2 regions of the Ensifer sp. EB106-05-01-XG146 genome follow, and region 2 is predicted to be linked to the other one. Evidence: predicted binding sites of a transcription regulator. Region 2 holds the regulator's gene; the other holds the start of a gene.

Region 1 (14,441 bases), 430 kb from region 2:
GGTCGTCGAGATGAAGTGAGTGTGCCGGAGGGCGGACGCGACGACCACTCGGACGCCGCCACGTCAGCCTGCCTTTCGCTGGCGCACGTACAAGTTTCTCGACGTGAATCTAGACTGCCCTCGATGATCGTCGAAGCGGTGATCGACAAGCTGGTCGCAACGAAGTGATGAGGCGAGGGAAGGCAGGATGACCGCCGTGACCGAAGATCGGGTGCAGGCCGCAGAGCGGCCTGAAAAGTCCTCCAGCCGACCCTTTTCCGCCTTCGAGCGTATGGTGGCGTGGCGCTACCTTCGCTCCAGACGCAAGGAAGCCTTCATCTCTGTCATCGCCGGCTTCTCCTTCATCGGCATCATGCTCGGCGTGGCGACGCTGATCATCGTCATGGCGGTGATGAACGGCTTTCGCACCGAGCTCATCTCCCGCATTCTCGGCATCAACGGCCACATGATCGTCCAGCCGATCGACGGTCCGCTCAACAACTATCCGGAACTGGCGACTAAATTCTCGGGCGTCAAAGGCGTCACCATGGCGATCCCGATGGTCGAAGGCCAGGTTCTGGCGCAAGGGGTCGGTGACAGTTCGACCGGCGCGCTGGTGCGCGGCATCCGCGCCGACGACTTGAGCAAGATGAAGTCGGTTTCCGGCCACATCCAGTCCGGTGATCTCGTCGGCTTTGCCTCCGGCTCTGGCGTGGCGATCGGCTCGCGCATGGCCGAACAGCTTGGCATAACGGTCGGCGGTACCATCACGCTGACCTCGCCCAACGGCGACGTGACGCCGCTCGGCATGAACCCGCGTGTGAAAGCCTATACCGTCTCGGCAATCTACGAGATCGGGATGTCGGAGTATGACGCGACGATCATCTTCATGCCGCTTGAAGAGGCGCAGCTGTTCTTTAACGCCGAGGGACTGGTCCAGTCGATCGAGATCTTCGTCGAGCATCCTGATGTCGTTGAGGAGTTGCGCCAGCCGATCGAGGATGCGGCCGGACGGCAAATCTTCATCACCGACTGGCGCGACCGCAACAAGACCTTCTTCTCGACGCTCGAGGTCCAGAGCAACGTGATGTTCATGATCCTGTCGCTAATCGTGCTGGTCGCGGCACTCAACATCATCTCCGGCCTGATCATGTTGGTGAAGGACAAGGGCAGCGACATCGCGATCCTGCGGACCATGGGCGCGACCTCGGGCTCGGTGATGCGCATCTTCTTCATGACGGGGGCTGCAATCGGCGTCGCCGGAACGGTCGCGGGCGTGGCGCTCGGCGTCGTCGTCTGCCTCAACATCGAATCCATCCGGCAGTTCTTTTCCTGGATCTCGGGAACGACGATATTCAGCCCTGAGCTTTATTTCCTCAACCAGCTCCCGGCCGATATGAACGCCGACGAGACCGCACTCGTCGTCGTCATGGCGCTGACCCTTTCCTTCCTCGCCACGATCTTTCCGGCCTGGCGTGCCTCGCGCCTCGATCCGGTGCAAGCCTTGCGTTACGATTGACCCACGCTGTGACTTGCAACGTCGTTTCTTGAATGAATGCGTGCGTCTGGCACAGCGATTACCACCTTCGCCGGCCATCCGCGGCGTTTGGCGTCCAAAGCGCGCCGCGATCCTTTAGATTCGCGAACCGCTGCGCTCTCCTGCGTCACTTGCTGCGGGCCTTGCCCTCAACGCCTGATCAGACCGCCGCGATAGTCGAGCTCGTACGCTTCCTCGCCGTCGACGAAGATGACCTCATGCCCGGAAAAATGTGCGGTGTCGCCGCGGCTGTTGTCGATGTAGTAGCCATGGGCGTGCCGGAACTCCGTGCCGCCGAGGAAATGCCGCTTGTCGCGGTACATCGCCTGAAGCGCCGCCCTGATGACGACGCCTGCCTTTTCACCGTTTATGAGGTCAGGACGGATGATCCGCCCGAAGTAGTTCATCGCCCAGTGCGGCTCGTCATTCTGCCACACGGTCTCCTGGCCTGCGAAATCGGTCCCGCCGAAATAGCTGTCGAGGTAGCTCCAGCTATCCCGCTCGTAGCCGATGTCGTGAGAACCCGGGCGTGACGACGGTCGCTGCCCGCCGCCGCCGACATAGGTTTTTGATTTGGCTTCAACGATGAATTCTCTGAGTGCTTCGAGCGCGGCCATGATTGTTCCTCATACGTTCGCGCCGGAGGATGTCGCGATCCGCTGAAGTTGTAAAGAACAAATAGAGAACAATCGCCCGGTTATTACAGGCCGCACGCCTTCTGCCCGCGATCGTCGCTCCAGTCCTTGAGAAGGATGAGCTCGCCTTTCGCGGTGATTGGCTTGTCGTTCGATTTGCCCTTGCCCGTCAGCACGTTGAGGTCGCATTGCGCGGTGTTGTCCGGATCGAGCGTATCGTAGGACGAGTAGGTGTAGCCCGCCACGACGAAGTCGAAGTTGCGATAGGCGACCGTCAGCTTCTGTTCCCAGCGGTCGCGCCCGATGGCATCGTTCTGACTGGTGATGAGCAACGAGCCGCTCGGCAGCGCCTCGATCGACGGCGCTTGGCCGACGAGTTCGAACTGACCCCAGACCTTGTTCGGAATGGCCGACTTTAATGCCAGCGCGCCGTTGTCGCCGGTGAGGTAGAGATAGATGCCGTTGTCCTCGTCGCTGCCTTCGGCGGGTCGTACGATGAGCGCGAGATCCGGGCTCCCGTCCTTGTTCCAGTCGCCGGTCGCCGCCGAGACGATGCGGGCGGGGTCTATCGTCTCTGCTGCGGAGACGGTCGGAAGCAGGATCAGCAAGGGGAGAATCAGGCGTGCAAGCATGTCGGAGCGCTCCGCGTGGTCGTTCCTCTTGATATGCGGGCGCCGCGCTTTCCTCAAGCGGCTCGTCGTCAGTTAACCTGCATTCGGGCGCGATGTTAACCATCGTGAACAGAATGCCTGTGCACTGCTTGACGCGTGAACAAAAATGGAACAAAGTAAAAACATAACGGAAAAGGAGCCATGTTATGACTGATTTTGTTCGTGACCTCGCCGCCTTCGCGTCGATGAGCCTGTTCATCGCAAGCATCTCTTTCATTGCGCTCGGCCTCTGAAGGCGGGCGTCAACATCTTCTCTCAAGCACCTCCGCAAAGCGTCTCATCCCCGTTGAATAAGGGGGACGACATGTCAGGGGAATCTGGACATGACGGGCGATAAACGGGATATCCTTCCGACTGGACAGGAATCAGGGTGCGACAATGGCAGACGACAGCAAGGCAGCATCGAGTGAGGCGCTCGGCACGGATCCGCAGTTCGTGCATCTGCGCGTCCACTCTGCCTTCTCCTTGCTCGAAGGCGCTCTGCCGCTGAAGAAGGTCATCGGCAAGGCGGTCGCCGATAACCAGCCGGCGATCGGGATCGCCGACACCAACAATCTCTTCGCAGCCCTCGAATTCTCGCAGAAGGCAGCCGGTGACGGGCTGCAGCCGATCACCGGCTGCCAGCTGTCGATCGACATGGAGGACGAGACCGAGGGGGATCGGCGCGGCCATGGGCATCAGCTCGCCAAGCTGCCATCGATCGTGCTCATCGCCGCCACCGATGACGGCTATACGCGCCTCGTCGATCTCGTCAGCCGTGCCTATCTGAGCGGCGAGGGCAGCCAGGCGACGCGCATTACGCGCTCCTGGCTTGCCGAATGCGGCACCGAGGGCTTGATTGCGCTGACCGGCGCGTCCGGTGGCCCGGTGGATATCGCCATGAAGGCGGGCTCCACGGCGCTCGCCGAAGCGCGTCTCGAAGCCTTGCATGATCTCTTTGGCGATCGGCTCTATATCGAGCTGCAGCGCCACGGTGGCCACGACCGGCGGCACGAGAGCCGGATGATCGAGCTTGCCTACAAGTTCGACATTCCGCTTGTCGCCACCAACGAAGCCTTCTTCCCGTCGCCCTCCGACTATGAGGCGCATGACGCCCTGATGGCGGTAGCGCACAACGCCATGGTGTCGGACGACAGCCGGTTCCGCCTGACACCGGACCACTATCTGAAGAGCCGCAAAGAAATGGCGGCGCTGTTTGTCGATCTGCCCGAGGCACTGGAAAACACGCTCGAGATCGCCCGGCGCTGCTCCTTCATGCTGAAGACCCGTGGGCCGATCCTGCCGCGCTTTACCGGCGCGACGGCGGATCCGGAGGAGGCCGAGCGCGCCGAGTCGGACGAACTGCGTCGCCAGGCGGAGGAGGGCCTCGAAGACCGTCTCGCGAGACTCGGTATGGCGCCCGGCTACACCCAAGAGGAATACCGCGAGCGCCTGGCCTTCGAATTGAGCGTCATCGAGCGCATGAAGTTCCCCGGCTACTTCCTGATCGTTGCCGACTTCATCAAATGGGCCAAGCAGCACGACATCCCCGTCGGGCCGGGCCGCGGCTCGGGCGCCGGCTCGCTTGTCGCCTATGCGCTGACGATCACCGACGTCGATCCGATGCGCTTCTCGCTGCTGTTCGAACGCTTCCTCAATCCCGAGCGCGTCTCGATGCCCGACTTCGACATCGACTTCTGCCAGGACCGGCGCGAAGAGGTGATCCGCTACGTGCAGCGCAAGTACGGTCGCGAACAGGTGGCGCAGATCATCACCTTCGGTTCGCTGCAGGCCCGTGCCGCCTTGCGCGACGTCGGTCGCGTGCTCGAAATGCCCTATGGTCAGGTCGACAAGATCTGCAAGCTGGTGCCCAACAACCCCGCCAACCCGACGCCGCTTTCCAAGGCGATCGAGGAGGAGCCGCGCCTGCAGGAAGAGGCCGAGAAGGAGCCGGTGGTCGCCCGCCTTCTCGATATCGCCCAGAAGATCGAAGGCCTTTACCGCCACGCCTCGACCCACGCCGCCGGTATCGTGATCGGCGACCGGCCGTTGTCGCAGCTGGTGCCGATGTATCGCGATCCGCGCTCCGACATGCCGGTCACCCAGTTCAACATGAAGTGGGTCGAGCAGGCCGGTCTCGTCAAGTTCGACTTCCTCGGCCTGAAGACGCTGACGGTGTTGAAGGTCGCGGTCGATTTCGTCAAGCAGCGCGGCATCGAGGTCGATCTCGCGAGCATCCCACTCGATGATCTGAAGACCTACGAGATGCTGTCGCGCGGCGAAACGGTCGGCGTGTTCCAGGTGGAAAGTGCCGGTATGCGCAAGGCGCTGATCGGCATGCGGCCCGACTGCATCGAGGACATCATCGCACTCGTGGCGCTCTATCGCCCAGGCCCGATGGAGAACATCCCGGTCTATAACGCCCGTAAGCATGGCGAGGAAGAGGTCGAGTCGATCCATCCGAAGATCGACCACCTGCTCAAGGAAACGCAGGGCGTTATCGTTTACCAGGAGCAGGTGATGCAGATCGCCCAGGTGCTCTCTGGCTACTCGCTCGGCGAGGCCGATCTTCTGCGCCGCGCCATGGGTAAGAAGATCAAGGAGGAGATGGACAAGCAGCGCGCCCGTTTCGTCGACGGCGCCGTCAAGAACGAGGTGTCGAAGCCGCAGGCCGACCTCATTTTCGACCTGCTCGCCAAGTTCGCCAACTACGGCTTCAACAAGTCGCACGCGGCGGCCTATGCGATCGTGTCCTATCAGACCGCCTACATGAAGGCGCACTATCCGGTGGAGTTCCTGGCGGCGTCGATGACGCTCGACATGTCCAACACCGAAAAGGTCAACGACTTCCGCCAGGATGCCAAGCGTCTGGGCATCGAGGTGATCGCCCCGTCGGTACAGACCTCGTTCCGGCACTTCCAGACGGGCGAAAGCCGCATCTATTACTCGCTTGCAGCGATCAAGGGCGTGGGCGAGTCAGCGGTCGAGCACATCGTCGAGGTTCGAGGCGACAAGGCCTTCGCAAGCCTCGAAGACTTCTGCCTCCGGATCGACCCCAAGCTGCTCAACCGTCGCGTTTTTGAAAGCCTGATTGCCGCCGGCGCCTTCGATTGCTTCGGCTACGACCGGGCGGAGCTGGTCGGCGGGCTCGATCGTATTCTCGGGTTTGCCCAGCGGGCTCAGGAAAACAAGACGAGCGGGCAGAGCGACATGTTCGGCGCAGGGGCGGCCACCGGGCCGGAGCGCATTGCGCTTCCGACCTACACGCCGTGGCTTGCCTCGGAAAAGCTGCACCGCGAGTTCCAGGTTCTGGGCTTCTATCTGTCTGCCCATCCGCTCGACACCTACAATGCGCTGCTCGCCAAGATGCGCGTGCAGACCTTCGGCGATTTCGCCGGCGCTGTGAAGAAGGGGGCGACGGCCGGAAGGCTCGCCGGAACCGTAACCTCGAAGCAGGAGCGCAAGACGCGCACCGGCAACAAGATGGGAATCATCGCCTTCTCGGATTCCTCCGGCCAGTTCGAGGCGGTACTGTTCTCCGAGATGCTGCACCAGTATCGAGACCTGCTAGAGCCCGGCAAGTCGCTGGTCATGACCGTGGCGGCGGAAGAGCGGCCGGAAGGCATCGGCCTGCGCATCCAGACGCTGCGGTCGCTCGAAGAAGAATCGCTGCAACTGCAGAAGGCGCTGCGCGTCTATGTGCGCGATTCCGGGCCGCTGAAGTCGATCGCCTCGCACCTCAACATGAAGGGCGACGGGCTCGTCTCCTTCGTCGTCATTAAGGACAATGGCCAGCGCGAGATCGAGGTTGAACTGAACGAGAAGTTCCGGATTTCGCCGGAGATCGCTGCAGCATTGCGCTCGGCGCCGGGCGTCATCGACGTCGAACTGGTGTAATCCGAGGCGGGGCTCCACTGAATTGCAGTGGAGCGGCGATTGAGCCGGCTTGGAACCTATCGACCCGCGGCGGGACGCTCGCCGGGTGCTTGTCTGCCGGTCTCGCAGATCAGTCGCCGGGACGTGTCCGAGTAATGGTGATGAAGTCGGTGCCCTGACCGGTCTCCAACCCGCTTTCCACATCGGCAATCGAGAGCGATGAGCCCTCGGCGAGCAACGTTTCCACGCGCTTGCGCACATCGTCGGAGATCGTCACGCGCGCCAGCGTGCGCTGGATGCCGTTATAGGCGAAGGGCTCGGCCTCCGTGGAGATGCCGAGCCGCTTCTTCGTCGAGGCGGGCAGGTGATTCTCGAGCGAGACGCCGAACCATTTGCCTTCGGCACCTTCTTCTTCATTGTGCCGGAACTGGAGGAAATGCGTTCCGAGCGCCTCTTCCGGCTTGTCGATCGTAAGCCCGGCTTCAAAGAGCGGCTTGAACCCTTGTCGCACGAGGATCTTGCCGTTTTGCGGCGGCGTACGTCCGGCCTTGCGAAGGAGCCTGTCGGTCAGGTCCGGTGTCAGCTTGCCGTCGCTGTCAATGCCTTCGCTTGCCTGGAAGGCACGCAGGGCCGCAATCGTCGCCGGCCCTGCATGGCCGTCGATCGCGCCCGGCGCGTAGCCGAGGAAATCCAGGGACGTCTGAACCTCGCGCATGGTGTCGCGGGTATCGCTTCGGGTGATCAGGATACGGATCGGCTCCTCGGTGGATCGCGCCGAATTGGCGCCGCCGGGCGGCTCCCGCATCGCCACTTCCACCGGCGCATCGCCGGCCTGGCTGATCGCCGGTCTGAGCGGCACGTCGGAAAGCGGCGGCTGGAGATCGATCGGGGCCGGGCGGAAGAGTAGGGCGCTCTTGACCTCCAAGGGCGTTATCTGCCGGTCGGAGATCAGCACGTGCACGCCGCGCTCGGTCAACTTGTAGAGCGAGGCAGCAAATTCACTCGGCAACCGCACGCAGCCATGGGACGCCGGATAGTCCGGCACATGGTTGGAGCCATGCAGAGCAATGCCCGACCAGGTGAGCCGCTGCATGAACGGCATCGGAGCGTTCGAATAGATGTTCGACTTGTGATGACGCCGCTTTTCCAGGATAGAAAAGATGCCCGATGGCGTCGTGTGGCCCGCCTTGCCGGTCGAGACCGGTGATGTCGCAATGACAGCGTCGCCGTCATAGACGACGAGCGATTGCTGATCTTTCGAGACGATGATCTGCAGCGGCCCGCGACTGCCTGCAAAGCCGGTAGCCGGCGACAAAAGCAGTGCGACGACGCTGGCGGTGAGAGCGAAACGCGATACCATACACTCAACCCAACACGTGACTTGGCGAACAAGCCTAGCCTTCAATCTTTAAGGAATTCATCCTGCTGTGTGGGCTGTCGGTCAAGGTTGCGTGATCGCTTTGCGAAGCGTGCCTGCTCGGGCAAGCACGCTTGCGGTCTCACGGATCGCGTTTTCTGGTGCCGAAAGTGTAGCCGGTTTCGACGCTCGCCTTGCCGAATTTGTCGCGCAGCTTGTTGATCGCGTCCTCGGCCGCAGCGCGCCTGGTGGCCGCGGGATCGACGAGATCGGGCGGATCGGCGAGATCCGGGGCGGAGAGATCGCTGACGCCGATGCCGATCAGCCGATACTTCGTTCCGTCCGCCTCTTTTTCGAGAAGTTGCAGGCCGATGCGGAAAATGCGGTCGGCAAGGCGGGTAGGGCTATCCAGGCGCCGGTTGCGGGTGCGGATCTTGAAGTCGGCGGTTTTGAGCTTGAGAACGACCGTCTGGCCGGCGAGTTCCGACTTTCGCAGCCGGTGGGCCACTTGCTCGCTGAGGCGCCGCAGATGCGTGACCAGGTCGTCATAGCGCGCGATATCGTCGTTGAACGTCGTCTCTGCGGAAACGCTCTTGGCTTCGCCGTCGATTTCGACCGCTCTTTCGTCGAGCCCGCGCGATAGGCGAAAGAGCCGCTGCCCCATGGTGCCATAGCGCCGCATCAGGTCGCCTTCCTCCATGGTCTGCAGTTGCCCGATCGTGCGCACGCCGTCACGCTCCAGCGTGGCGGCAAAGGCCTTGCCGACGCCCCAGATCAGGGTCACCGGCTTCTCGCGCAGGAACTCCAGCGCCTCGGCTTGGCCGATGACGGAAAAGCCGCGCGGTTTTTGCAGGTCGGACGCCACCTTGGCGAGAAACTTGCAGTAGGAGAGGCCGACCGAGACGGTGATGCCGATTTCCTGCTCGATCCGGCGGGCGAGCCGCGCGAGCGTGCGTGCCGGCGGATCGTGATGCAGCCGCTCCGTGCCGCTGAGTTCGAGGAAGGCTTCGTCGATCGACAGCGGCTGCACCAGCGGGGTCAGTTCCTGCATCAGCGTGCGCACCTCGCGGCCGACGCGGGCGTATTTCTCCATATTGGGCTTGATGACGATGGCCTGGGGGCAGGCTTCCAGCGCCTTGAACATCGGCATGGCCGAGCGCACGCCGTGAATGCGGGCGACGTAGCAGGCGGTGGAGACCACGCCGCGCTTGCCGCCGCCGATGATCACCGGCTTGTCCGCAAGCTCCGGGTTGTCGCGCTTCTCGATCGAGGCATAGAAGGCGTCGCAGTCGATGTGCGCCAGCGTCAGGTCATAGAGCTCCGCATGCCGCAGAATGCGCGGGCTGCCGCAGGCGAGGCAGCGCCGCACCGACGCCGCCTGTTCCTTGAGGCAGTCGCGGCAGAAGCCTGGAGAGTGAGCAGCGCTGTCGAGCATATCGGGAACAAATATTGAACATTGCGACCTTAAGCACTACTCTAGCGAGTCTCAAGGAGGCGCGATTGGAAATCACAATGCAATTGTCGCCGTTGAAAAGGATCACCGGGCGCGTCTTGCGCAGCGCCGGCGCGGCTGAATTTGCGCCGACGGGCAGCCGATCCGGGCTAGCCGCGGAAGTGCGCGCGAATGGCTGCGGCTGCCTCCGGCCAGTCTGCGACGGCGCGGATGTCGGCGTCGAGCTTCGGCGCGAGCGCCTTGAACTCCGAGTCGGCCATGAGGTTTATCGGCAGGCAGGTCGGCGCGTGATCCTTCACCGATCGCAGGTTGCGAAGCATGTCGTCGATGAAGACGAGGGGGACGTTACGGCTGCCGTGAAGTTTTTGGACGATCGGCCCCTTCGGCTCTTCGGACGCAAGCAGCGGATAGGGCAGGCCGAGCCGGTCAAGAAGAGCGCGACGAACCGCAGCGTGCTGCGGCGGCATCGCAGTCAGAAAGACGATATCGGCTTCCTCCGACAATGCGGCCAGGGTCTCGACGACCTTGGCGGCGGGCGTTTGCCAACGATCCTGCGAGCCGTAGAAGGTGTCGAGCAGGATCTTGACCTCTGGCTCCGTCACCGGCTGCTCGTCCGCGTGGGTGATGATGTTGCCGGTCAGGCGAAACGATCGGGGCAGGAGGACATGGCCGCAGCTCCCAAGGAACGCTTTGAACGGATTGATGAATTCAAGCACGACATCGTCGATGTCGCTGACGATCAGCGGACGGTTTCCAAGCGTGATGCTGTGAACTGTCGGCGCGTTTGCCACCCTCAATCCTCGAAGCCTGCGTGGCCGGAAAGTACCGTATGGGCGCGCACGACGTCTTCAGGCGCCGTACCGGTCGCGGTGCAGAATGCCATCAGGGTCGGCTCATGGTCCATCAGAAAGGCGACGAGCCCGCCCATGAAGCCGGGTTCGGCAATCGCGTTGCGCAACGCCGTCGGGTCCGTGCCGGTCAGCGCCAGAAAGCGGGACAGAAGCTCAGGCTCGCCGGCAAGCCAGGAGAGAATGTCGATGGCGATTTCGTCGGCGCTCTTCAATGGTTTGTCCCCGTATGGTTTTTACGTGCGGAGTTACCTATTTTTCAACCAAATAGGCCTATCTCTGACGTTGAGGAAATGGGTCGAGTCGTCGGCTCCGCACGTTAATTGTCCTGAGGAGACTTGCAAGGTGACGATGGACAGCAAGGGATCGACATGCCCAAACAGGTGATGATTGTTGAGGACAACGAGCTGAACATGAAGCTCTTCCGCGACCTGATTGAGGCCTCCGGCTATGCGACGATCCAGACTCGCAACGGCATGGAGGCGCTCGAGCTCGCGCGCAAGCATCGGCCCGATCTCATTCTCATGGACATTCAGCTGCCGGAGGTTTCCGGTCTGGAAGTGACGAAGTGGTTGAAGGAAGACGATGAGCTGCACGTCATCCCGGTCATCGCCGTGACCGCCTTTGCGATGAAGGGCGACGAGGAGCGGATCCGCCAAGGCGGGTGCGAAGCCTATGTCTCCAAGCCGATCTCCGTACCGAAGTTCATTGAGACGATCAAAACCTACCTGGGCGATGCCTGAGCGGCGGGAAAATTGATATGACTGCGCGTATTCTTGTTGTCGATGACGTTCCGGCCAATGTGAAGCTGCTCGAAGCCCGGTTGCTTGCCGAGTACTTCGACGTGCTGACGGCCAGTGACGGTTATGCCGCCCTGGCGCTCTGCGAAAAGACGCCCATCGACCTGGTGCTGCTCGATATCATGATGCCCGGTCTCGATGGTTTCGAAGTCTGCGAGCGGCTGAAGGCGAACCCGAAGACGGCACATATCCCGGTTGTCATGGTCACCGCGCTCGACCAGCCTTCGGACCGCGTGCGTGGCCTGAAGGCCGGCGCCGACGATTTCCTGACGAAGCCCGTCAACGATCTGCAGCTGATGTCGCGGGTGAAGAGCTTGGTGCGGCTGAAGAACGTCAGCGATGAGCTGCGCCTGCGGGCCCAGACGGCGCAGACGATCGGGCTTGAAGATGTTGGCCGGGCGGACCGGCCTGACGAGCCCGGCAACGTCCTGCTCGTCGATGGCCGCGGCTCGTCGCAGGAGCGGCTGCCGCGCGCCCTCAAGCCGATTGCCGAGGTCTCGGTCATCTCCGATCCGCAGGCGGCATTGTTCGAGGCGGCGGAGAACAATTTCGACCTCGTCATCGTCAATGCGAATTTCGACGACTACGATCCGTTGCGGCTCTGCTCGCAGTTGCGCTCGCTGGAGCGCACCCGTTTCATCCCTATCCTGCTGATCGCCGAGCAGGGCAGCGACGAGTTGGTCGTCCGCGCGCTCGATCTGGGCGTGACGGACTATCTGATGCGGCCGGTCGATCCCAATGAACTGATTGCCCGGTCGATGACCCAGATCCGGCGCAAGCACTGCAATGACAGGCTGCGGTCGAGCGTGCAGCAAACCATCGAGCTTGCCGTCACCGACGGCCTCACCGGGCTGCATAACCGGCGCTATTTGGACACGCACCTGAAACTGCTGATGGATCGGGCTGCTGCGCGCGGTCGGCCGCTGTCCATCTGCATGACCGATATCGACCGCTTCAAGCAGGTTAACGACACCTACGGCCATGACGTTGGCGACGAAGTCTTGCGGGAATTCGCCAATCGCATCCGCACGACGGTGCGGGGTGCCGACCTTGCCTGCCGGTTCGGCGGTGAAGAGTTCATCGTGGTGATGCCGGATACGTCAGCCGAAATGGCGGCCGGTGTCGCCGAGCGTCTGCGCACGATCATCGAAAGCCTGCCATTTGCGATCCCGCAGGCGGACGGCCCCCTGAAGGTCACCGCGTCCATGGGGATTGCCACGCTCAGGCCCGGCAGCGACACGGCCGAAGCGCTGCTGAAGCGCGCCGATACGGCGCTCTATCAGGCCAAGCACGAAGGCCGAAATCGGGTGGTGGCAGCCGCCGCCTGAGCCGCGCCTCCTGCGTTTCTGGCCTCAAAGCACCCCAGGGAATTTCTTTGCCCGCCTCTTGCGGCCTGCATTCAAAGTTGTATTCTCGCGTCACCTGTTGCTACCGGGGAGTTTGGGTGGCAGCAGAGATCATGCAGTGTGCCTGTCCAGGTCTGATACAGAATTAACCATGCGCCGAGCGGCACCGCTCCGCGCATTAAGAATTCGTTGATTTTTTTTTATTTTCAGGTGATGCTCATGAAAGAGGGGGCATCCAGCCTTCTGCGATATTCGTTACCCCATGATGCTCAGGTCCGCCGCATCTCCTGGGTCGTGGGGTCGGTCGGTTGGCTTTTGGCGTCCGCGGAATCCTCGTGCCGCAGTCAGAGGCCAGCCGACCCCCTTTCCGACACGCCGTCCCGCCTTCGGGGCGGCGTTTTGATTCTGGGGGAAGAGCAGGGGCGGGCGAGCCGTTTCCTCCCCCTGGCGTGGAACCCGTTTCACTCAGCGCCTATGCGAGATGCTCAAGGCATTGGCCTAAAAACGAAAGGGCGCCTGACCTTGCGGTCGGCGCCCTTCAATTCCCGAAAACCGGCGATCTTACTTGATCTTGGTTTCCTTGAATTCGACGTGCTTCTTGACGACCGGGTCGTACTTGGTCTTCGTCATCTTTTCCGTCATCGTACGGCTGTTCTTGGTCGTGACGTAGAAGAAACCCGTGTCGGCTGTCGAAAGCAGCTTGATCTTGATGGTGGTGGCTTTTGCCATGGTCGTCCTGCCTTTGTAACAATGAAAGCCGTGGACAACCGGTTGCGGGCCACGGGCAAGGTTGGCGCGAAACTACAAATCGCGGCCGAAAAGTCAAGACCGTTTTGGTTTCAAAACGATCCTGACCACCGAAAGCGCGACATAGAGACCGAAAAAGCCGGCGATCGCCCAGGCAAAACCGTTGTTGCCGGTGGCGTCCATTGCCGCGCCGATCGCCTGCGGTCCAGCGACGGTACCGACGGCGTAGGAAAACACGAAGGCCGCGTTGGCGGCGGCGAGATCCGCGCCCTGAAGCCGTGAGCCCAGGTGGCTGAGGCCGACCGTGTAGAGGCCGGAGACACAGCCGCCCCAGAACAACAGCACGATTGCCATCAGGAACCAGCTCTCGACCAACAGCGGCAGGAACAGCGCGCCGATAAGACCGATCAGCGTCATCGCAGAGAGCAGTGTGCGCCGGTCTTTGACCCTGTCGGAGAGCATGCCGACCGGGATCTGGAAGATGAAATTGCCGACCCCCATGACCGTTAGCAGAAGCGCTGCCTGCGATTCGCTGAAACCGGACCGCGTCCCGAAGATGAGGAACAGCGAGAGACCGCCTGATTCGACCGCGCCGAAGATGAAGACGGCAGCCGTTGCCGTGGGCACGAGGAAGACGTAGCGCAGGAAATGCCGCTCGGGCTTCTCGTCGATGACGGGGCTTTCGTCGCGCGCGAGGAAAATCGGCACGGATGCCAGGAGGATGACGCCGGCGCCGACGAGGAAGGGCAGGAGGCCTTCGCTGCCGAGGATCGAAAACAGCAGCGGGCCGGTCAGGAACCCAAGCGACAGGAATGTGCCGTAGATCCCCAGCACGAAACCGCGCTTGCTCGGCGGGGCCGTCGCGTTGATCCAGAACTCGGAAAGAATGAAGAGGACGGTGATCGCTCCGTGGAAGACGATTCGGAGCGGGAACCAGAGCCAGAAATTGGTGATGTAATAGAAGCCGAGCGCGCTGGTGGCCGCGATTAGCACGGCCCAGAGCATCGTTGGCGCTACGCCATGCCGGTGGGCGAACTTCGTCGTGAAGGGGGCAGCCACCATCGATGCCAGGCCCGCCATGGCGGAATTCAAGCCGATGAGGGTCGAGGAAATTCCGCGCTTCTCCATGATGATGGAAAGCAGCGGCAGGCCGAGGCCGATGGCGATGCCGACCGCGCTGATGGCAGCAACGGCCGCGATCAGCGACCGCCAG
Region 2 (14,441 bases):
CCACTAGCAGGAGATCGCGCCTGGACAGTGCATGCTGGTCTGAGAACATGCCTTTGCTCATTGCCATTTCCTTTCTGCAAAAGGTCTATCGGCATCTCGCCCGACGGCCCTCTGGTGACCGGCGATCTAAGGAAGGCGCATAAGAGTAAATGCTCGACACGTGTCCCTTAGGCATCGACACGGACCCGGCGAGCCTCGACCAGCCGGGCCTGTCAAAGTCGACTACTGCAGGCTCATCACGATGCGACCGTCGATCTTCCCGGCTTCCATGCGGCGGAAGATCTCGTTGATATTCTCGAGGCTATCCCACGAGAAATGCGGCGCGACTTTGCCTTCAGCGGCGAACTGGAGCGACTCTTCCAGGTCCTGGCGGGTGCCGACGATCGATCCACGCACGGTGATGCGCTTAAGAACAGTCTCAAAGACCGGCACCGAGATCATACCTGGGGGCAGGCCGACGAGCGCCATGGTGCCGCGCGAACGCAGGAAACCGAACGCCTGTTCCATCGCAGCGGGCGAGACTGCAGTCACAAGCGCTCCATGCACGCCGCCGGTGGCCTTGATCACCTGCTCGACCGCATCCTTGGCCTTGCCGTTGACTGTCAGGTCGGCGCCCAATTGCTTTGCAAGTGCCAGCTTGTCGTCGAAGATGTCCGCCGCGACGACATGCATGCCCATCGCCTTTGCGTACTGCACGGCCATGTGGCCAAGCCCCCCGATGCCGGAGATGGCAACCCATTCACCGGGACGGACTTCCGTTTCCTTCAACCCCTTGTAAACGGTGACCCCGGCACACAGAACCGGCGCGGCAGGACCGAACTCCAGCCCATTGGGCAGGCTGCCGACGAAATCAGGATCCGCCAGGCCATATTCGGCGAACGTCCCGTTGACCGAGTATCCCGTGTTCGACTGGGCCGCACACAGCGTCTCCCAACCGGTGCGGCAATGCGGACAGTAGCCGCAGGCGCTGTGAAGCCAGGGAACGCCGACCCTGTCGCCCTCTTTCACTCTTTTGACACCGGCGCCGACCGCCGAGACATAGCCGACCCCCTCGTGCCCGGGAATGAACGGTGGGCTGGGCTTCACCGGCGAGTCGCCATTTGCAGCATGGAGATCGGTATGGCAAACGCCCGTTGCTTCGTATTTCACCAGGATCTGTCCCGGCTGCGGCGTGGGCACTGCCACTTCCTCGATCGTCAGGGGCGCGCCGAATTGCCGAACGACGGCTGCCTTCATCGCCTGAGCCATTTGCCAATCCTCCTCCAATCGCCGGGCCACGGAGAGGTTTCTTATGGGAACAGTGGGCCGGCAGGGGCCTATCTCACATACGAAAATCGTGTAATTGGCTCGAGCATCATGGCGCTCACAGCCAGTGCCCGGACGTCATTTCCTGCTTGGCGTATACCGCCAACACTTCAACGCGGTTCACGTAGCGCCATCGTCAGGTTGCAGCGTAAACCCGCCGGCAGAGTTCGACAATGGGTGGAGTGCAGAAGCGGTTCAGAGACCGACCGCCTTCGGCGCCCGGCCGGATCGAACAACGCATATCGTGCAACGGCGTTCGAGCGGGCGCGCTGGCGCGCGTATTGACAGGATCGGCGCCGGTCGTGTTGACTGAATGCTACGGGGCCGTAGCTCAGTTGGGAGAGCGCCGCAATCGCACTGCGGAGGTCGAGGGTTCGACTCCCTTCGGCTCCACCAAAACGATCAGTAGGTGCCCGGTTGCCGAGGTATCGGAACAGCGGCTGATTTGTCATCAGCAGATCGCCAGTTCGAGTCTCTCTGGGGACACCACCATGCTAAGCCACCGTCCGGCCTTCGCGAAACGCTGCCCGATCCCGTGGCCACCTGTTTTCAGAGGCTGAACGGATCCCGCGCCGATCGCTTCTCGCTCGGTGCACTGAACGGGTCGGCTTTCTTCTCCTTGGACTTGCGGCCCTCGTCGGCGATAATCTCGTCGACCGCCCGCTGGCATTTCATCAGCTCGTCGGCCGCCGGGCCGGTGCCGCGCAGGCTGAGATTCGCGATGACGCGATCTTCAAACGCGATGGCCAAGGCCCGCTTGCGCACGAAGCCCGTCAGGAACTCGGCGTCGGTGACGTTCACGAACAGAAACTTTCCGCTCGCATCACCGGCAGCGGTCGCCGAAGCGCTCCAGGGATCGGTCTTGTCGAAGTGGAAGGTCAGGTCGTACTCTTTGCCGACCTCGAGCGACCTCCAGTCGTCGCTGGCGAAGCTCATATAGAGCGGCGACTCGGAGCCCTTGGGATAGAACCCAAGGCGCAAGGTGACCCCGCCGTCGAATACCGACGAGATGAAGCAGGAGCCCTCCATCGAGGTGTCGGAAGCAACGGTCCAGCCGTCGACATCCTTCCACTTGATGATTTCGGACTCCTCAGCCGCGGCCGATCCCGCGGCGATCAGACAGCTTACCAATCCGACCAGCAATCTACGCATGCAAAACCCCCGTTTGCCCGCATTTTGATAGGTCCCCGCATCGCTGTCGAGGGTGCCTAGCCGATCCCAGGCAATATTTTAGGAATATTCACCTCTCCGCGGCAAGCGGACTGCCCATCACATGGCGAAAGGATCTTTCGATGACTTGGTCTGGCCGCCGCCGGCAAAGGGATCGTTGTTCGGCGCATTGCCACCGGCGCCCGCAAAGGGATCGTTCGCCGCTCCCTGATCGCCATTCGGGATCAAGGCGCTCACCGCCTCCTGGCACTTGAACATCTCGCTTACCGCCTTCATCGAATCACGCAGGCTGAGGCTCGCGACGACGCGCCCCTCGAAGGCCAGCGCCAAGGTGTTCTTGCGAACGAACTCGGTAAAGAAGTCGGTGTTGGAAAAGTTGACGACAAGGGCCTTGGCGCCGGTCAGATCAACACCGAACGCAACGGCCGGCCACTGACGACCACGGTCGAGCTGCAAGGCAACATCGTATTCCCGCTGCGGCTCGATGGATTTCCATTCGGCATTGCCGATCGAAAGAAACGCCAGGTTCGTCGATCCCCGCGGATAAAAGCCGATACGAAGGATAGCGCCGGCGTCATAGCTCGTCGCCGCGTAACACGAGCCTCCCAGGGAAGGATCGGATCCCACCGTCCAGGCGTTGATCCGTTTCCAGATATTCGAACGCCCTTCTTCGGCAGACGCCGCTCCAGCCGTGAGCAACAGGCCGAGCACCACCAACGACAATCTATGCATGCAACCACCCCACTTTCCACGCAAAGTTATCTTTTTTTAGAGGCCTGTCGAGACGGTGAAGGCCCTTCCCCGCAGGGATTTTTGCGCGCCCCAGGCCCGATGCGAAAGCTGGCAGCTCCGATGCATTCTCCGCGCCGGTCCATGAAGAACGGCCGAGACGAGGTTGAGATGGAGCGGCTGGCGCAAATCAGCCACAGCCTGCGGGCAAAGAGCTGTTGAACATGGCAGAGTGATCGCCATGCTTGCTGGACTTCGGAACGAAAGCGCGGTTCACATCGTTTACCAACCCGTAGTCCCACCCCTTCATCAAGTGGACGATCACCGTGCTTGCCGCCCTGCTTCTCGCTTCGATAGTCGCATCGCCCAATATGCCTGACGTCAAGCTCAGTGCCGCGACGGTGGATGAACTCCAGACCGATTTCGAACGGGCCGTGCCGTGCCATCAGATCGATGGACGCAATGTTTGGAAGGGCGCGCTCGCGTTCTACATCCAGTCCTTCGTTTATGACGGCGATACGCCCGTTGCGACCGATGCGGCCGACGCAGTGCTTCCGGAAGACAACAGCGCCGAAACGGTGAAGGAGTTCGAAGACGCCTGCTCGGCCTCGCAAGCGACTTAAGTCTCTCCGCGAAGAGAGCCGCGATTCGTTCGAATCACGCGCGCGACCGGCCTGCCCGGCGCTGTTTTGGGACGCAACCGTCGCCGAAAACCGCCCCGCTCCCGCAAAAGTGACCAATCGCCCCCACAGAAGCAGCCAATTGCCTGAATTCACGGAATTTTAGGCACTTGCGGAACACATATGGAACAGATAGTGTCTGTTCTTGATTTGTTTCACGCCTCTGGAGCGACGTGCCATGCTGACCCGCAAGCAACAGGAATTGCTTCTGTTCATCCACGAACGCATGAAGGAGTCGGGCGTACCGCCGTCTTTCGATGAAATGAAGGATGCGCTCGACCTGGCGTCGAAGTCCGGCATTCACCGTTTGATCACGGCGCTCGAAGAGCGCGGGTTCATTCGCCGGTTGCCGAACCGGGCGCGCGCGCTCGAAGTCATCAAGCTTCCGGAAGCCTACGCCGCCGGCCAGCAACAGCCGCGCAGAGGCTTCTCGCCGAGCGTGATCGAGGGCAGCCTCGGAAAGCCGCCGGCCGCCGCTCCTGCCACGCCGAAGCCGGCGCCGGTCGCCGAAAGCACGTCTGTTTCCGTCCCGGTGATGGGCCGCATCGCTGCCGGCGTGCCGATCTCGGCGATCCAGAACAACACCCATGACATTACCGTTCCGCTCGACATGATCGGCAGCGGCGAGCATTACGCCCTCGAAGTAAAGGGCGATTCGATGATCGAGGCCGGCATCTTCGATGGCGACACGGTGATCATCCGCAACGGCAACTCGGCCAATCCCGGCGACATCATCGTGGCGCTCGTGGACGACGAGGAAGCGACGCTGAAGCGCTTCCGTCGCAAGGGCGCGTCGATTGCGCTCGAAGCGGCCAACCCCGCCTACGAGACGCGCATTTTCGGACCGGATCGCGTGAAAATCCAGGGCAAGCTCGTCGGGCTGATCCGCCGCTACCATTGAATTCCAGGCAGAACGCCGAATCAAAAGAGCCTCGCCACTGAAAGTGGCGAGGCTCTTTCCATTTAAGGCGACCTGAAATCCAGATCGCTTATTCGTGGATCGTGTATTCGCCGAGTTCGCAGAGATCCTGCGTGTCCTCGGTCGTATCGAGGGCCGAGCCTTCCTCGAATTCGAATCGCATGTCGTATTTGCAGACGTCCCGCCCGTCGGCAATGGTGATCTCCATGCTCTCGCCGGGGTTCAGGACCTGCCGACCGAAAACATCGTCTTCCCATTCATTGACGCCGACCGGCGACGTATAGAAATTCGTCAGTACCGCGCCGGTGTTGTTCTTCAGCTGGAAAACCAGGTCGTCCGCGCGCGCCTCCATAGCGGTCGCCGCAAAACACGCCAACGCCGTCAGGATCAGTCTCTTTTTCATTGATGCCATTGCCTCCGTTCTTAATGTTGACGGACGCTACCGATGCGGTTGATCTCAGCGGAGTCATCGTTCCCCCTCTACCGAATTCACCGAAGCGATAAGATCCGACGGAGGCATAGGAGACGTGGCTTGCGCGGACGTGTCGCGAATTTTACCGCGCTGCCCTAAGGCAGAACGCCAAACCAAATTTAACGAGGTGAGATTTTTGGAGGCCTCGCCCGGAATTGAACCGGGGTACAAGGATTTGCAGTCCTCTGCGTCACCACTCCGCCACGAGGCCTCACAGCTCGGATAACCAAGCGTTGGCGCGGATTTAGAATGATTGCAGAAAAACCGCAAGAGGCATTTTCTGAAAAACGCGCCGTCGAATTGCAGGACGGATACTTTCCACAGAACGATCGACGATGTCCGCCGATCGTCTCCCAGCTGATCTCAGCACCAGGGCGTCGGGCGCCCTTCCCACGGCCGCACGAGCCCCTCGGAAACGAGTACACGTCCAAGAGATTGGTCACCGCGGGTGACCAGGCGCAGTTTCTCGCCGGCCTTGGCATCTGATCGCCCTCCCGCCGAGATCAGCCTGAAGTCGCCTGCATTCAGCAATTCGCGCAGGCGCTGCTTGGCGTAGAAGCCGCGCGAACGCTCCTTGTCGCAGCTTGCCTGGCGGATTCGCGGTGCATCGACATCGGCGACGCGGATCGTCTCGCCATGGAAGACGAAGGTCGCGCCATCGATCACGCAGTTGTCGTTGCGAATGCCGCAAAAATAGAACTGATCGGTACGGATGGATGCCGTCTTCACCTCTTCATTCGGCCGCACGAGAGGGGTTGGCGGCGTGACGCCGACATTCACCGACGGCACCGGGGCGGCCAGGACAACCTTCGTCGCCGGGTTGGGCTTCGGATTTGGTTTGTGCCTATCCGCCTGCTGCGCAACGCGCTCCTGCGCTTCAGGAACCGCGCGCTGAGGCTTCGGCTTCGTTTCCGATCGCGATGCAAAGGCCATGACATCGGAAACCACCGGCCAGTGCCGCAACTCGGCGCGATGGTCGTGGGCCATGACGCCGCCAAGGGTGAGCGCTGCGGCCAGATACCACGGCGCCATGCCGCCCTGTTTGCTGGTGCTTCGGCCCGAACTGCGGCGTCGACGTTTCGTAGTGGCTTTGGCCATCGGTCCCCATCCTGATTCGAGACCGCATTATGCGTTTGATGGGTTGCCGAAAAGTTTTCGAGGGCACCCCAACAGAGGGGAAGACCGCGAGGAACCGGTCATTCGCCTGCGCGGCCACGGCCCTTGTTGAGAGATTCGGAATTGCTACGGGACGGCCGCGAGGAACCGAAAACTGCCGACCGCCCTGCCCTCGACAACAAGATCGTTAAATCGGCGTCCGCCTCAGGAGCCGTTCGAGGAGTTGGCCTTCCCGCGCCAGCGCGCCCACCAGACGGCCAGACGACGACGGCGGCGGCGAACCGAGGGAATGTCGTGGGAAAGCACGATCAGGCCCAACGGTATCATCCAGAAGCCCAGCACGGGCAAGAAACCGAGAAAACCACAAAACACCAGCAGCGAACCCAGCAGGATCCGCAGCAGGGGCGAGTCGGGCAACGCGATACGCCATTTTCCCAGCACGACTTGTCGTGTTTGCGGATCAATGCCGAAATGCGTCTGCTTCCTGTTTTTATTCATCATTCCCTATCCGGCGTGTTTTCCCACAATTGGGGACTTCTCCACAGCCTCGCAACGGAACTTGTCATTTTTTTTGAAAAAAGCGCTTGGCAAATCAGAAAAGCATGCGTATTAGCAGCCTCACTTCTGAAGCGCACAGCACAACAGCGGCGCGGATGATCCCTGGTAGCTCAGCGGTAGAGCATTCGACTGTTAATCGACAGGTCGCCGGTTCGAATCCGGCCCGGGGAGCCACTTTCTAAAAGAGCCATTTGCAGCGATGCGAATGGCTCTTTTTCATTTTGCACCTATGTTCTCCAAGTGATCAATCCCCAACCTCCCGATGGTTCTTTATGACAAAGGCCGCGGCGCCGCCCATCATCGTCTGGTTCCGCAAGGATCTCCGCCTGGCCGACAATCGCGCCCTCTCGGCTGCCGCCGGCGAGGCAGCCGTCATTCCCCTCTATATTCGCGAACCCGCCGACAGCGGCAACGGTCCGCTCGGGGCGGCGCAGGCGTGGTGGCTGCACCATTCGCTCGAGGCCTTGGGCGCAAGTCTCGCGCGGCACGCTTCTCGCCTCGTTCTTCGATCAGGCGCGCCGCTTGACGTGATTGTCGAGATTGCGCGCGCAAGCGGTGCGGAGCGCATCTACTGGAACCGGCGCTACGACCCGAACGGCATCGCCACGGATACCGCGCTCAAGAAGGCGCTGGCCGAGCGGGGAATCATCGCGGAGAGCTTTGCAGGACAATTGCTGCATGAGCCCATGCGGCTGCTGACGACGACGGGCGGCCCCTACCGCGTGTTCACGCCGTTCTGGCGCGCGCTCGAACTGAAAAACGAGCCAGCACCGCCGATCGACCGGCCGCACCATATCGCAGCCCCGGGAGCATGGCCGCGATCGGAACGCCTTGACGACTGGTCGCTGCTGCCGACGAAACCGGACTGGGCGGCGACATTCAGCGAGGTCTGGACGCCGGGCGAAGACGGTGCGGCCACCCGTCTCGAAGAATTCGTCGATGAGAAGCTCGACGCCTACAAACGCTGCCGCGACATTCCCGACGCGGATGGCACATCCCTGCTCTCGCCTCATCTCGCCTTTGGCGAAATTTCGCCGGCGCAGGCCTGGCATGCGGCAGCTGGGCCCCAGGCCGATAGCGGCGAAGGGGCGGCCACCTTCCGCAAGGAACTCGCCTGGCGCGAATTCTCCTATCATCTGCTGTTTCATTATCCTGAGCTTGGCCGCCGCAACCTCGACCGTCGATTCGACCGCTTCCACTGGCTGAACGACGAGGACGATTTTACTCGATGGACCAGAGGGCTCACCGGATACCCGATCGTCGATGCCGGCATGCGCCAGCTATGGCGCCACGGCTACATGCACAATCGCGTTCGCATGATTGTCGCCTCCTTTCTCATCAAGGACCTGCTCGTCGACTGGCGCAAGGGAGAAGCCTGGTTCCGTGACACGCTGGTCGACGCGGATCCGGCCAACAATGCCGCAAGCTGGCAATGGGTCGCCGGATCGGGCGCGGACGCCGCACCGTTCTTCCGCATCTTCAACCCGCTCCTGCAAGGGGAGAAATTCGATCCCGACGGTCTCTATGTGAAGCGCTTCGTGCCAGAGCTGGAGCGCCTCCACCCGCGCTATGTCCATCGCCCCTTTGCAGCGCCCGCCACGACCCTTGCCGAAGCCGGCATCGAACTCGGCACGACCTACCCGAAACCGATCGTCGACCATGCCCTTGCCCGCGATCGGGCACTGGCAGCCTTCCGGCAGATCACAAGCGCACCGGGAGTTTCCGAGGAGACGTAGAGCCTCCGGTAGAATTCCTCAGTTGGCGTCTCGCCCGATTGCGGCTAGGCTCACGTTACGGATGCAACAGCTGAGGGGGTGGTGTATGCGTAACCTGGAAGCCGATTTTGCTGCATTTGCCGGTGCGGTGGAGCTATCTTCCGAAAATCTGGCGACGGCCGTGCGGGAATTTCCGCTCAAGGCGCGCATGGTGCTTGGCGCCCTGGTGCACCTTCAGGTGGGAACGTTGATGCTCGCCACGCCAGACGGCCGCAGGCTGGTGATCAAAGGCGCCAGGGCCGGCCCCAGCGCCATCCTCAACCTCAACAACTGGAACCTGCCGCAGCGTGCTATCTCGGGCGGCACCATCGGGGCTGCGGAAAGCTACATCGACGGCGACTGGGACAGTCCCGATGTCGGCGCCTTTCTCGAACTGTTCCTCGTCAACGCCGAAATCGGCAGGAATTTTCCGAACCGTGCGCGCGGGCTCCTGCGCCTTTTCGACAAGTTCCTGCACTGGCGCAATGCCAACACCCACTCCGGCGCGCGCCGCAACATCTCGGCCCATTACGACCTCGGCAACGCCTTCTACAGCGAATGGCTGGATCCGAGCATGACCTATTCGTCTGCGCTTTATGCAACGGGCGCCAATGATCTTCGCTCAGCGCAGAAAGCCAAATACCGCGCGCTCGCGGAAGCGACGAACCTGCGCACCGGCGATCATGTGCTTGAGATCGGCTGCGGCTGGGGCGGCTTTGCCGAATTTGCGGCAACGGAAATCGGCTGCAAGATCACCGGGCTGACGATCAGCCGCGAGCAACTGGCCTTCGCACGCGAACGCATGCAGCGTGCGGGCCTTGCCGACCGGGTCGAATTGAAGTTCCAGGACTATCGTGAAGAAAGGGGTACCTATGACCGCATCGTCTCGATCGAGATGTTCGAGGCCGTCGGCGAAAAATTCTGGGCAACCTATTTCTCGCAGCTGAAGCGGTGCCTGAAACCCGGGGGCAAGGCCGGACTGCAGATCATCACGATCAAGCCCGAATCCTACGAGGAGTATCGTTCCAATCCGGATTTCATCCAGAAATACGTCTTCCCGGGCGGCATGCTGCCAACGCGCGAGCATCTGGTCGAGCTTGGCCGCAATGTCGGCCTGCAGATGATCAACGACTTCGGCTTTGGCGTCGACTATGCCCGCACACTCGGCGAATGGCGGGAGCGGTTCTGGGCGGTCTGGAACAGGATCGAGCCGCTCGGCTTCGACCTGCGCTTCAAGCGGCTGTGGGAGTTCTACTTCTACTACTGCGAGGCCGGGTTCCGTGCCCGCAACATCGACGTCCGGCAGATCGTCTTCGAGTGAAGCGCACGGCGCGTCTTTACCGCGTCACCCGTAGCGCTTAAGAGGCGGTCGATCCAAGTTTCTGTTCAAAGGTACAGCATGCGTCTTGCATGGTTTTTCCTCGCGCTCGCCATCGCGACCGAAGTGGTGGGCCTGACGGTGATGAAGGCCGCTTCCGAAAGCGGCTCCTATCTCGGCCACATCGTCATGTATGTCTCGATCGCACTCTCCTACGTCTTCCTGGCAAAGGCGGTGAAGACGATATCGGTCGGCGTCGCCTATGCGATCTGGGAAGGTTCGGGCGTCGCCATCATCACCCTGGTTTCGGTTTTCGTCTTCGGCCATGTGCTGACCGGACGCGAAATGCTCGGGCTTTCGATGGCGATCGTCGGCATCCTGCTCGTCAATGCCGGCGAGTATCATGACGAGGACGAGGCAGCGCGTGAAGGAGCCGCCGATGAGCGCGCCTAGCATCTACTTCGTTCTCGCGGTCGTGGCCGGCATCCTCGATATTGCGGCCAACCTCGCCTCGACGAAATCGGAAGGGTTCGCCCGCCGCGGCTGGGGCATCCTTTCGATTCTGCTAGTGCTCGCCGCCTTTGCCTTCCTGGCGGAAGCCATCAAGGGCATGGAGCTCGCCATCGCCTATGCCGTACTTGGCGCAACCGGGATCTTCGGGACGGCCATCTGCGGCCGCTTCCTGTTCGGTCAGAAGCTGAAGCCGATCGGCTGGGTCGGACTGGCGCTCATCTTCGGCGCGGTGCTGGTGCTTCACACCGCCTGACGCGGGCGCCCGCCGGGTCCGGCGCGCTTCTGTCCTTCCATGGCCTCCGTCTTGCCGCGGGTCAGCCAGTTCAGCAGGCGGAAATAGAGGCTGTAGGGCAGCAGGTCCATGAGCTTCACCGCGTAGGCAAACCGGCGTGGGAAGGCAATTTCGAACCTTCGCGACTTCAGGCCGGCAACGATGCGCCTTGCCGCCTCTTCACTGTTCACCGGCGCCGGTCGCAGAAAGCGAATGCGCGCGGTCCCGGGCGTATCGACGAAGCCGGGGCTGATGATCTGCAGCCGGACGCCGAGCCGGTCGAGATCGAACTTCAGGCTTTCCGCCATATTGATCAGCGCGGCCTTGGTGGCGCCATAGGCGGCACTGGTCGGCAGTCCGCCGTAGCCGGCCACCGACGAGACGATGGCGATGTGTCCGTACCCCTGCGTCTTCATGTGGTCCACCGCCGGCAAGAGACAGTTGACGACGCCGTTGAGGTTGACGGCAAAGCTCTTCTCGAAGGCCTCGCGGTGAAGCTCGTCTCCGCGCACCGGCAGCGCGACCCCGGCGTTCAGCACCACGAGTGAAAGGTGCCCGTGATCATATTCGATCGCCGCCATCACCCGCTCCATGTCGGCAGGGTCGGTGACATCGCCGTCGAGCACGGTGATCCGCCCTTCGCTTGCTGCTTCATGCTGCAGGTCCACGAGCCTGTCGTGGTTTCTCGCCGTCACGACGACGGAATAGCCTTCCCGCACCAGCGCGAGCGCCAGTGCCCGCCCGGTTCCCGAGCTTGCGCCCGTCACCCAAGCCAGTTTCTGTTCCGATTTCGTAGATTGAATACTCATCACTCACTCCTCGGCACGCGCCGGGAAACACGTACGCCCTTGCCCGACCCTTCTTCGCGGCAGCGCTCCTTGCCGCCGGCTCTCGCAGTCCCTGGAGACGATTTTTGTTCGGGACAGAGCGACGGCGAAACGCTATTTCTTGCCTGAAGTGCAGGCTGAGCCGAAAACACGCCAACATTTCGGCGGTCCCGGAACGTTGTCGATATTCGCTGGCCGCCGTTCGCTTTTACCTGGTACGTGCCGCCTTACCGCGGTGCCTGTCCTCAAACACGAGGTTCTGAAAATGGCCATTCTCCCGTCCGTGCTCGAAGCAATCGGAAACACGCCTCTGATCCGGCTGAAATCCGTATCCGACGCGACAGGCTGCACGATCCTCGGCAAGGCCGAGTTTCTGAACCCCGGACAATCGGTGAAGGACCGCGCGGCGCTCTGGATCATTCGCCATGCGGAGCGCACCGGCCAGTTGCGGCCGGGCGGTGTCATCGTCGAAGGTACGGCCGGCAATACCGGCATCGGCCTGGCGCTGGTCGGCCAGGCGCTCGGCTACCGCACCGTCATCGTCATTCCGGAAACCCAGAGCCAGGAAAAGAAGGACGCCCTGCGGCTGCTCGGCGCCGAGCTGGTCGAAGTACCGGCCGTTCCCTACAAGAACCCCAACAACTACGTGAAGATCTCCGGCCGCCTCGCCGAGCAACTGGCCAAGACCGAGCCAAACGGGGCGATCTGGGCCAACCAGTTCGACAACGTCGCCAACCGTGACGCCCATGTGGAGTCCACGGCGCCCGAGATCTGGCGCGACACGGACGGCAAGGTCGACGGCTTCATCTGCGCCGTCGGCTCCGGCGGCACGCTGGCCGGCGTCGCCCAGGGCCTCAGAGCCAAAAACCCCGCGGTCAAGATCGGCCTGGCGGACCCGCAAGGTGCGGCCCTCTACAATTTCTACGCCAATGGCGAACTGAAATCCGAAGGAAGCTCGATCACCGAGGGCATCGGCCAGGGCCGAATCACCGCCAATCTGGAAGGCTTCACACCCGACTTCTCGTACCAGATTCCCGATTCGGAAGCCGTGCCTTACGTCTTCGACCTGATCGAACGGGAAGGCATTTGCGTGGGTGGCTCGACGGGCATCAACATCGCCGGGGCCGTGCGGCTCGCCAAGGACCTCGGGCCGGGACATACGATCGTGACGATCCTGTGCGACTATGGTAACCGCTATCAGTCGAAGCTCTTCAACCCGGACCTCCTCGCCTCCAAGGGGCTGCCGGTGCCGACGTGGTTGAAGACGGCTTCCAACATTGCAGTGCCATACGAATCAGTTGGATAGGAATGCGATGACCAGGACCGTGACTGCCCTCTTCCGTGACGACTTCTACCTCTCGACATGTGAGGCCAGCGTCACCGGAATCCTCGAAGATGGCGGGATCGAGCTTGATCAGACCTGCTTCTATGCCACCTCCGGCGGCCAGCCTGGCGATGCGGGCTTTCTGGAGCGCGCCGATGGCAGCCGCATCGACATCGCGGTCGCCCGCCATGGGGAGACCAAGGATATCATCATCCATGTGCCAGCCGAGGGCCAGCCGGCGCCCGAGATCGGCGAGAAGCTGGTTCTGCACATCGACTGGCCGCGCCGCTACCGGCTGATGCGCATGCACACGGCCTGCCATCTGCTTTCGGTCGTCTGCCCCTTCCCGATCACCGGAGCGTCGGTCGGCGAGGACGAGAGCCGTGTCGATTTCGACATGAACGAGACGATCGACCGGGACGAGGTCACAACAGCACTGATGAAGCTCGTCGACGAAAACCACCCCGTTTACGTCCAGTGGATCACCGATGACGAGCTGGCCGCCAACCCCGGCATCGTCAAGTCGAAGAATGTTCGCCCGCCGATCGGCCTTGGGCGCGTCAGCCTTGTCTGCATCGGCGAGAACTCGGCGGTCGACAGCCAGCCCTGCGGCGGTACGCATGTGTCGGAGACGCAGGAAGTCGGCGCCATCCACATCGCCAAGATCGAGAAAAAGGGTAAGGAGAACCGCCGGTTCCGTATCCGCTTCGGCAGCGCCGAAGACCGCGCATCAGTTTGAGTAAGGAGTTGCGATCGTGACCAACAACAAGAGCGCCTTTGTCGTTTCCGCCGATTGGCTGCAGGAGCGCCTCGGCGATCCCTCGATCCGGATCCTGGACGCCTCGTGGTACCTGCCGGCACAGAAGCGCAACCCGAAGGCGGAATACGACGCCGGCCACATTCCCGGTGCTGTCTTCTTCGACCAGGACGCCATTGCCGACCATACGAGCGGCCTGCCGCATACGCTGCCTTCGCCGGAAGCCTTTGCTGAAGCCGTCGGCACGCTTGGCGTCAGCGAGACGGATACGATCGTCGTCTATGACGGCCCGGGCATCATGACGGCGCCGCGCGTCTGGTGGGAACTGCGCATCATGGGTGCCAAGAATGTCTATGTGCTGGATGGCGGCATGGACGGCTGGAACCGGGAAGGCCGACCCGTCAGCACGGATGTCCCCTCGCCCAAGCCGGCCACGTTCAAGCCGAGCTTTACGCCCACCGCCGTTACCTCCTTGGCCGGAATGAAGCAGATCGTCGCCGACGGCGCGATCCAGATCGCCGATGCCCGTGGCGCCCCGCGTTTTTATGGCGAGGAAGCCGAGCCGCGTGCCGGCCTTCGTTCCGGTCACATGCCCGGCGCCCACAGCCTTCCTTCCGGCGTCTTTTCGGAAAACGGGAAGCTCAAGGATCTTGAGAGCCTCCGCCAGACCTTCGCAGCGGCCGGCGTCGATCTTTCGAAGCCCGTGGTCACGACCTGCGGATCGGGCG

The links. Region 2 encodes LexA, which represses DNA repair genes until DNA is damaged. Its sites were predicted from a motif close to TGTTCNNNNTGTGTTCNG; they were not measured.
Region 1: AC3WVQ_RS05135 (DNA polymerase IV) is a predicted target of LexA. The motif match lies at 9,473-9,490, and genes of this name have one in related genera.

The regions. Positions count from the first base shown of each region.
Region 1 is NZ_JBYTDX010000001.1:1,065,314-1,079,754, forward strand. It holds gene AC3WVQ_RS05105 (ABC transporter ATP-binding protein) at 1-19, shown strand, start outside; gene AC3WVQ_RS05110 (lipoprotein-releasing ABC transporter permease subunit) at 188-1,498, shown strand; gene AC3WVQ_RS05115 (DUF5680 domain-containing protein) at 1,666-2,133, opposite strand; gene AC3WVQ_RS05120 (hypothetical protein) at 2,217-2,783, opposite strand; gene dnaE (DNA polymerase III subunit alpha) at 3,201-6,698, shown strand; gene AC3WVQ_RS05130 (L,D-transpeptidase family protein) at 6,808-8,037, opposite strand; gene AC3WVQ_RS05135 (DNA polymerase IV) at 8,177-9,469, opposite strand; gene AC3WVQ_RS05140 (hypothetical protein) at 9,637-10,278, opposite strand; gene AC3WVQ_RS05145 (DUF3572 domain-containing protein) at 10,281-10,550, opposite strand; gene AC3WVQ_RS05150 (response regulator) at 10,707-11,078, shown strand; gene AC3WVQ_RS05155 (PleD family two-component system response regulator) at 11,096-12,463, shown strand; gene rpmG (50S ribosomal protein L33) at 13,043-13,210, opposite strand; gene AC3WVQ_RS05165 (MFS transporter) at 13,304-14,441, opposite strand, start outside.
Region 2 is NZ_JBYTDX010000001.1:1,490,423-1,504,863, reverse strand. It holds gene AC3WVQ_RS07465 (ethanolamine ammonia-lyase) at 1-61, opposite strand, end outside; gene adhP (alcohol dehydrogenase AdhP) at 223-1,248, opposite strand; tRNA gene AC3WVQ_RS07455 (tRNA-Ala) at 1,626-1,701, shown strand; gene AC3WVQ_RS07450 (hypothetical protein) at 1,855-2,448, opposite strand; gene AC3WVQ_RS07445 (hypothetical protein) at 2,575-3,192, opposite strand; gene AC3WVQ_RS07440 (hypothetical protein) at 3,531-3,827, shown strand; gene lexA (transcriptional repressor LexA) at 4,063-4,785, shown strand; gene AC3WVQ_RS07430 (hypothetical protein) at 4,874-5,215, opposite strand; tRNA gene AC3WVQ_RS07425 (tRNA-Cys) at 5,413-5,486, opposite strand; gene AC3WVQ_RS07420 (thermonuclease family protein) at 5,639-6,373, opposite strand; gene AC3WVQ_RS07415 (hypothetical protein) at 6,596-6,889, opposite strand; tRNA gene AC3WVQ_RS07410 (tRNA-Asn) at 7,049-7,123, shown strand; gene AC3WVQ_RS07405 (cryptochrome/photolyase family protein) at 7,222-8,685, shown strand; gene AC3WVQ_RS07400 (SAM-dependent methyltransferase) at 8,771-10,024, shown strand; gene AC3WVQ_RS07395 (SMR family transporter) at 10,103-10,474, shown strand; gene AC3WVQ_RS07390 (SMR family transporter) at 10,461-10,787, shown strand; gene AC3WVQ_RS07385 (SDR family NAD(P)-dependent oxidoreductase) at 10,775-11,614, opposite strand; gene AC3WVQ_RS07380 (cysteine synthase A) at 11,898-12,938, shown strand; gene AC3WVQ_RS07375 (alanyl-tRNA editing protein) at 12,946-13,695, shown strand; gene sseA (3-mercaptopyruvate sulfurtransferase) at 13,712-14,441, shown strand, end outside.